Regions from separate parts of the Streptomyces sp. NPDC000075 genome, predicted to be linked through region 2. Evidence: riboswitches for the same ligand, from Rfam matches in the RefSeq annotation. Region 2 holds a riboswitch; the other holds the start of a gene.
The links. A riboswitch is a leader RNA that binds a small molecule or an ion and turns the genes downstream of it on or off. The one in region 2 is predicted to bind cobalamin.

Region 1: it holds a riboswitch for cobalamin, as region 2 does, so the genes downstream of both, cobN (cobaltochelatase subunit CobN) here and ABT403_RS03820 (ABC transporter substrate-binding protein) in region 2, are expected to answer to the same signal.

The regions. Positions count from the first base shown of each region.
Region 1 covers NZ_JBEPFL010000006.1:304,716-308,064, reverse strand. Annotated here, with positions in the region: gene ABT403_RS10620 (ferredoxin-like domain-containing protein) at 1-899, opposite strand, end outside; cobalamin riboswitch at 1,179-1,303, shown strand; gene cobN (cobaltochelatase subunit CobN) at 1,337-3,349, shown strand, end outside.
Region 2 covers NZ_JBEPFL010000002.1:355,472-358,820, forward strand. Annotated here, with positions in the region: gene ABT403_RS03810 (GMC oxidoreductase) at 1-321, opposite strand, end outside; gene ABT403_RS03815 (DUF4352 domain-containing protein) at 426-935, opposite strand; cobalamin riboswitch at 1,040-1,177, shown strand; gene ABT403_RS03820 (ABC transporter substrate-binding protein) at 1,213-2,202, shown strand; gene ABT403_RS03825 (FecCD family ABC transporter permease) at 2,199-3,221, shown strand; gene ABT403_RS03830 (ABC transporter ATP-binding protein) at 3,218-3,349, shown strand, end outside.

The sequences.
Region 1 (3,349 bases), on a different contig from region 2:
CGTCCGAGCGGGGGCAGCACGCAGAGTCCGGCGCCGTCTTCGCCCCAGGGCCGGGGCGGTTCGGCACAGGGCCACGCCACTTCGGGGCGGTGACCGGCCGCGATCCCGGCGGCGTCGAGCCTCAGCGCGAACTCCCGTGTGTCCAGGGTGTGTTCGTCAGCCAGTTCGGCGATCCGCCAGGGACGGTTCCCGGCGGCGTCGGCGGAGTCGAGGAAGTACTCGGCGGCCAGCAGCGCGGCCCGGGGCGCGTCGGCGGCACCGACCTCGACGGCGTCGGCGGCCGCGCCGAACCGCACCAGGGCCCGGCCGCCGGGAACGTCGCCGGGGACGTTCCCGGCACCGGCGGCGGTCCGGTCGTCCCGCGGCTCCGCGCGTCCCGCGCTCCCGGTGCCGCCCGCGCGGACGGACAGCACGGTGACGTCGGGTTCGAGGGCGGCCACGTCCCCGCGCCCGTCGTCGAGGGCGAACAGGAACCGCCCGGAGAGGGCGGCCGCCCGGGTGCTCGCGCAGAGCAGCCGGTCGAGTTCCCGGACCCAGTCCACGACGAGGGGCCCGCCGAGGGGGCTGGCCACGATGTTGCGCACCCGCTCGTGGCTCGGGGCGGGCAGCAGCCCGGCGCCGCCGAGCATCTCCGCGAGCCCGGCGCCGCAGCCGTCGGCGAGGCCGCGCAGCTGGACGTTGCCGCGCGAGGTGAGTTCCAGGTGCCCGTCCCCGAACCGGTCGGCGGCGAGCCCGAGCACGGCGGCCTGCCGGCCGGTGAGCAGCCCGCCGGGGATCCGCACGCGCGCCAGGTACCCGTCGTCGGCGGAGTGCAGCCGCAGCGCGCCGGGGCAGGCGTCGCCGCGGTCGCGTATGACGGGTTCGTCCCGCGATGCGGCGGAAGGGGGCTGGGGCGGCATGGCCGCGAGCATACCCACGTTTCCCCACCCCCGACCTGTGTCCGTCGCCACCCCGACCAGCGCAATCCAGCCCCACCGCCGATCCTTCCAGCCCACCGGAGGCCCTCCCGGCCCCACCCGGGGGTACCCCAGCGGTAGCCGGGGGAGTTTGCGGCGCGGCCCGATGGGCAGAGCCCCGACGGCGCACCGCACCGCGGCTCACCACCCGCGAGCTCCCCACCCCACCTCCCGGCCAGGGAGACGGCCACCTAAGATGACCTTCCGGCGGACCACTCGGCCCGTCACCGCCGAGGACGGCGACATGGGAGGAAGCCCGGTGCGATTCCGGCGCGGTCCCGCCACTGTGAGCCCCGCGGAGCGATCCGTGAGGTGAGTCAGGAACTCCCGCTGTCCTCACTGCCCGGGGCGCGGAAACCCCGAGGAAGGCCTGCCGCCGCATGATCCTGCTGCTGTCGACGTCCGACACCGATCTGCTCAGCGCCCGCGCCGCGAACGTCGCCGGCGGCCCCGTGCCGTACCGGTTCGCGAACCCCTCCCGCCTCCCCGTCGACGACCTCCCCGGGCTCCTCGACGGCGCCGAGCTGGTCGTCGTACGCCTCCTCGGCGGCCTGCGCGCCTGGCAGGACGGCCTCGACGTGCTGCTGGCCCCCGGCCAGACCCGGCCGGTGGTGGTGCTGACCGGCGAACAGGCCCCGGACGCCCAGCTGATGGAGGCCTCCACGGTCCCCATCGGCATCGCCGCCGAGGCCCACCGCTACCTCGCGCACGGCGGCCCGGCCAACCTGGAGCAGCTGGCCCGGTTCCTGTCCGACACGGTCCTGCTCACCGGCCACGGCTTCGAGCCCCCGGCCGCCTCCCCCACCTGGGGCCCCCTGGAGCGGCCCGCCACGCAGGCCACGGGCCCGCAGGTGGCGGTGCTCTACTACCGCGCCCACCAGATGAGCGGCAACACCGCCTTCGTGCACGCCCTCTGCGACGCCGTCGAGGCCAAGGGCGGCCGCCCCCTCCCCCTGTACGTCTCCTCGCTGCGCACCCCGGAGCCGGAGCTGCTCCACGCCCTGGAGCAGGCGGACGCCATCGTCACCACCGTCCTCGCCGCCGGCGGCACCCGCCCCGCGACCGCCTCGGCGGGCGGGGACGACGAGTCCTGGGACGCGGGCGCCCTGGCCGGGCTCGGCGTGCCGATCCTCCAGGCCCTGTGCCTGACCGGCTCGCGCAGCACCTGGGAGGAGAACGACGAGGGCCTCTCCCCCCTCGACGCCGCCACCCAGGTCGCCGTGCCGGAGTTCGACGGCCGCCTGATCACCGTCCCGTTCTCCTTCAAGGAGATCGACGAGGACGGCCTGCCCGCCTACGTGGCCGACGCCGAGCGGGCCTCCCGCGTCGCCGGCATCGCGGTGCGCCACGCCCGGCTGCGCCACATCGAGCGCGCGGACAAGCGGATCGCGCTGGTCCTCTCCGCGTACCCCACCAAGCACTCCCGCATCGGCAACGCGGTCGGCCTCGACACCCCGGCCAGCGCCGTGGAGCTGCTGCGCCGCCTGATCGCCGAGGGCTACGACTTCGGGCCCGAGGCCGACATCCCCGGCCTGGTCTCCGGTGACGGCGACGAGCTGATCCGCGCCCTGATCGAGGCCGGCGGCCACGACCAGGACTGGCTCACCGAGGAGCAGCTGGCCCGCAACCCCGTCCGCATCCCGGCGGCCGACTACAAGCGCTGGTTCGCCGAACTCCCCGCGGACCTGCGCGAGAGCGTCGAGGAACACTGGGGCGAGGCCCCCGGCAACATGTTCGTGGACCGTTCCGCGAACCCCGAGGGTGACATCGTGCTCGCGGCCCTGCGCCGCGGGAACCTCCTCATCCTCATCCAGCCGCCGCGTGGCTTCGGCGAGAACCCGATCGCGATCTACCACGACCCGGACCTGCCGCCCTCGCACCACTACCTGGCCGCGTACCGCTGGATCCAGGCGGCCGCGCAGGACGGCGGCTTCGGCGCCGACGCGATGATCCACCTGGGCAAGCACGGCAACCTCGAATGGCTGCCCGGCAAGAACGCGGGCCTGTCCGCCTCCTGCTCCCCGGACGCCGCCCTCGGCGACCTGCCCCTCGTCTACCCCTTCCTGGTCAACGACCCGGGCGAGGGCACCCAGGCCAAGCGCCGGGTCCACGCCACCCTGGTCGACCACCTCGTCCCGCCGATGGCGCGCGCCGAGTCGTACGGCGACATCGCCCGCCTGGAGCAGCACCTGGACGAGTACGCGCAGATCAGCGCGATGGACCCGTCGAAGCTCCCCGCGATCCGCGCCCAGATCTGGACCCTGATCCAGGCCGCGAAGCTCGATCACGACCTGGGCATGGAGGAACGCCCCGACGACGAGGGCTTCGACGACTTCCTCCTCCACGTCGACGGCTGGCTGTGCGAGGTCAAGGACGCCCAGATCCGCGACGGC
Region 2 (3,349 bases):
GATCTTGCCGTCGGTGCCGGGGGTGTCCCAGGCCATGCCCATCTCGATCATGTGGACGTCGACACCGGCCTGGGCGAGCCGCAGCGCGGCGACGGAGCCGCCGTACCCGGTGCCGATGACGAGGGCGGGGACATGGGTCCCGGACGTGATGGGGGCGTTGGCGGAGGCGGAGACGGTGGCGGAGGCGGTGGCGGGATTCGCACGGGCCGGGACGGTATTGACGGCCAGGGCCATGGCCCCCAGAAGAGAACCAGTTCCAGCGATGAATCCACGTCGGGAGACACCCTGGGACACCTTGCTGTGCAGGCCTTTGTCACTCATGTGGCGTTCCTCACTCTCGGCGGAGTGGGAACAAGTTCTACTGGCGGGTGCCTGCTAAGTCACTAGATACGTCGAGATAATTTCCGGCTGGTTCCGGCAGCGGATCACGACAGGCTCCAGTGGGCGACGTCGTCGCCGAGCCCCGCGTCCAGGGCGAACTGCACCGCCGCCGGGCGCGATGCGCGCGGCAGCCGGAAGACGACGTACCCCGTCGCCGATCCGCCGGGGGCGAGGCTGACGGTGCCGGGGAAAGCCGGGCCCGCGTCCGTGGCATCGCTCAGGCCGGTGAAGCGCCGCCCGGTGGTGTCCAGGAGGTGCGCGGCCGGGGCGGGGGAGTCCTCGTACGGCACCGTTCCGGTGTTCTCCAGGCGCAGCTCCACGGCGACCAGCCGGTCGGCCCCGGGCGCCGGCGCCGGGCCCGCCGGGTCGACGACCCCGGTGAGGGTGACGTCGAGCCGCTCGCCGGGGCGGTCACCGTCGAGGGAGACGGTCTCGCCGGAACCGCCGGTGCCCGCGCCGAGCAGCAGCGCCGCGAGGAGGGGGGCCAGGAGGAGCCGGCCGGCCCTGGCCGTGCGCCCGGGACCGCCGTGCCCCGGATGGCTGCCGTGACGCATGACCGACCTCCTCCACACCCCCCTCGCCGCCCACGATCCTCCGTGCCGGGCGCTCCCGCCACCGGCGGCCCCCTTGATCCCCACTGTGGGGCAAACGCGGCATCTGGCAGACTTGGCCGGGTTGTCCCGGGCGGTGCGGGCCAGGAAACCGGTGTGAATCCGGTGCGGTCCCGCCACTGTGACCGGCGACCCCGTCCGCGGGGTCCCGGGAGTCAGACACTGACGCACCGCCTCTTCACTTCGACCGGGGACGAGGATCCCCCGGAGAGGCCTCACCATGCCGCGTTTCCGCGCCGCCCCGCGCCCGCTCACCGCGCTCGCGCTCCTGCTCTCCCTGACCGCGTGCGGCGGTCCGTCCGGGGAGGAACGGCCCGCCCCCGGCGCCCGGTCCGCGCCCGGGTTCCCGTACACCGTCACCAACTGCGGTGTGACCAGCACGTATCAGGCCCCGCCCGAACGCGCCGTCACCATGAACCAGCACGCCACCGAGATCATGCTGGCCCTCGGCCTCCAGGACCGGATGGCCGGCACGGCCTACCTCGACGACGCCGTACTCCCCGCCTACCGGAGCGCCTACGAGGGCATCAAGGTGCTGGCGAAGGAGTACCCGTCGAAGGAGGTGCTCCTCGCGGCCGACCCGGACTTCGTGTACGGCGGGTACTCCAGCGCCTTCGACAAGGGGCAGGGCCGTGACCGCGAGGGGCTCGCCGGCTCGGGGATCGGCTCCCGGCTCAGCGTCGAGTACTGCACCCCCGGCCGCGTCGGGCTCGCCCAGCTGAAGACCGAGATCACCGAGGTCGCCCGGACCTTCGGCGTGCCCGAGCGCGGCACGGCCCTCATCGAGGACCAGCAGCGCCGGATCGACGCCGTCACCGCACGGGTCAGGGACCGGGCCCGGCCGTCCGTCTTCGTCTACGACTCGGGCGAGTCCTCCGCCTTCACCTCCGGAGGCAACGGCATCGGCAACGAGATCGTCTCCCTGGCCGGGGGGACGAACGTGTTCGCCGACCTCCAGAACACCTTCGGCGACGTGCCGTGGGAGAAGGTCATCGAGCGGCGGCCCGAGACCATTCTCATCTACGACTACGGCGGCACCGCCGTGGAGGCCAAGAAGCAGCGCCTGCTGAACGATCCGGCGCTGGCGGAGGTTCCCGCCGTGAAGAACCGCCGGTTCGTCGTGCTGCCGCTGTCCTCGGCCGTCCTCGGCGTACGCGTCGCCGACGCGGTGGAGTCCCTCGGCCGCCAGTTGCACCCCGACGCCGCGTGACCGGGTACCGCCGCACCACGGCCGCCCTGGTGCTCCTCGCGGCCGCGCTGGCCGCCTCGATGGTGGCGGGGCTCGCCCTGGGACCCGTACGCATCGCCCCCGGCCGGGTGCTCGACGTCCTGCTGGCCGGACCCGGGGGACGGGGGGCCCTCGCCTCCATCGTGTGGGACGTGCGGATGCCGCGCGTGCTGCTCGGGGCCGTGGTCGGCGCCGGGCTCGCGGTCTCCGGCGCCGTGCTCCAGGCCCTCGTCCGCAACGCCCTCGCCGACCCCTTCCTGCTGGGCGCCTCCTCGGGCGCGTCGGCGGGGGCGGTGCTGGTCATCGTGCTCGGGGTGGGCGCGGGAACCGCCGCCGGACTCCCGCTGGCCGCGTTCGCCGGCTCCCTCGCCGCACTCGTCGCCGTCTACGCCCTGGCCCGGCGCGGTGGCACGATGACCACCGGGCGGCTGATCCTGGCCGGGGTGGCCGTGCAGTACGTCCTGTCCGCGCTGACCAGCCTGGTCCTGGTGCTGGCCGCGCACCCCGACCAGCTCCGCTCCGTGCTCTTCTGGACGCTGGGCGGCCTGGGCGGGGCCCGCTGGGACGAACTCGCCCTGCCGGCGGCCGCGCTGCTCGCCAGTACCGCCGTGCTCGTCACCCTGGCACGCCCCCTGGACCTGCTGCTCGCGGGGGAGGAGGGGGCCCGCACCCTCGGCCTGGACACCGGCCGCTTCCGGGCCGCCGTGTTCGTCCTCGCCTCCCTGGTCATCGGGGTGCTCGTGGCCTGCAGCGGGGCGATCGGCTTCGTCGGCCTGATGGTTCCGCACGCCGCCCGCATGGTGGTCGGCGCCGGGCACCGGGCGCTGCTGCCCGTCTGCGCACTGGCCGGGGCGGTCTTCCTGAGCCTGGCCGATCTGCTGGCCCGGACGGCGGCGGCGCCCGGGGAGATACCCGTCGGCGTGGTCACCGCGCTGGCCGGCGGCCCGTTCTTCCTGTGGATGCTGCGCAGGTCCACCCGCAGCGAAGGGGTGACCGGATGACGGGGCGTCCGCTGGAACTCTCGGTCGAGGGACTGCGTTACGAGACCGACGGGCGGACGCTGCTGGACGGGATCGCGCTCACCGCCCGGCCCGGCGAGACGGTCGGGGTCGTCGGGCCGAACGGCAGC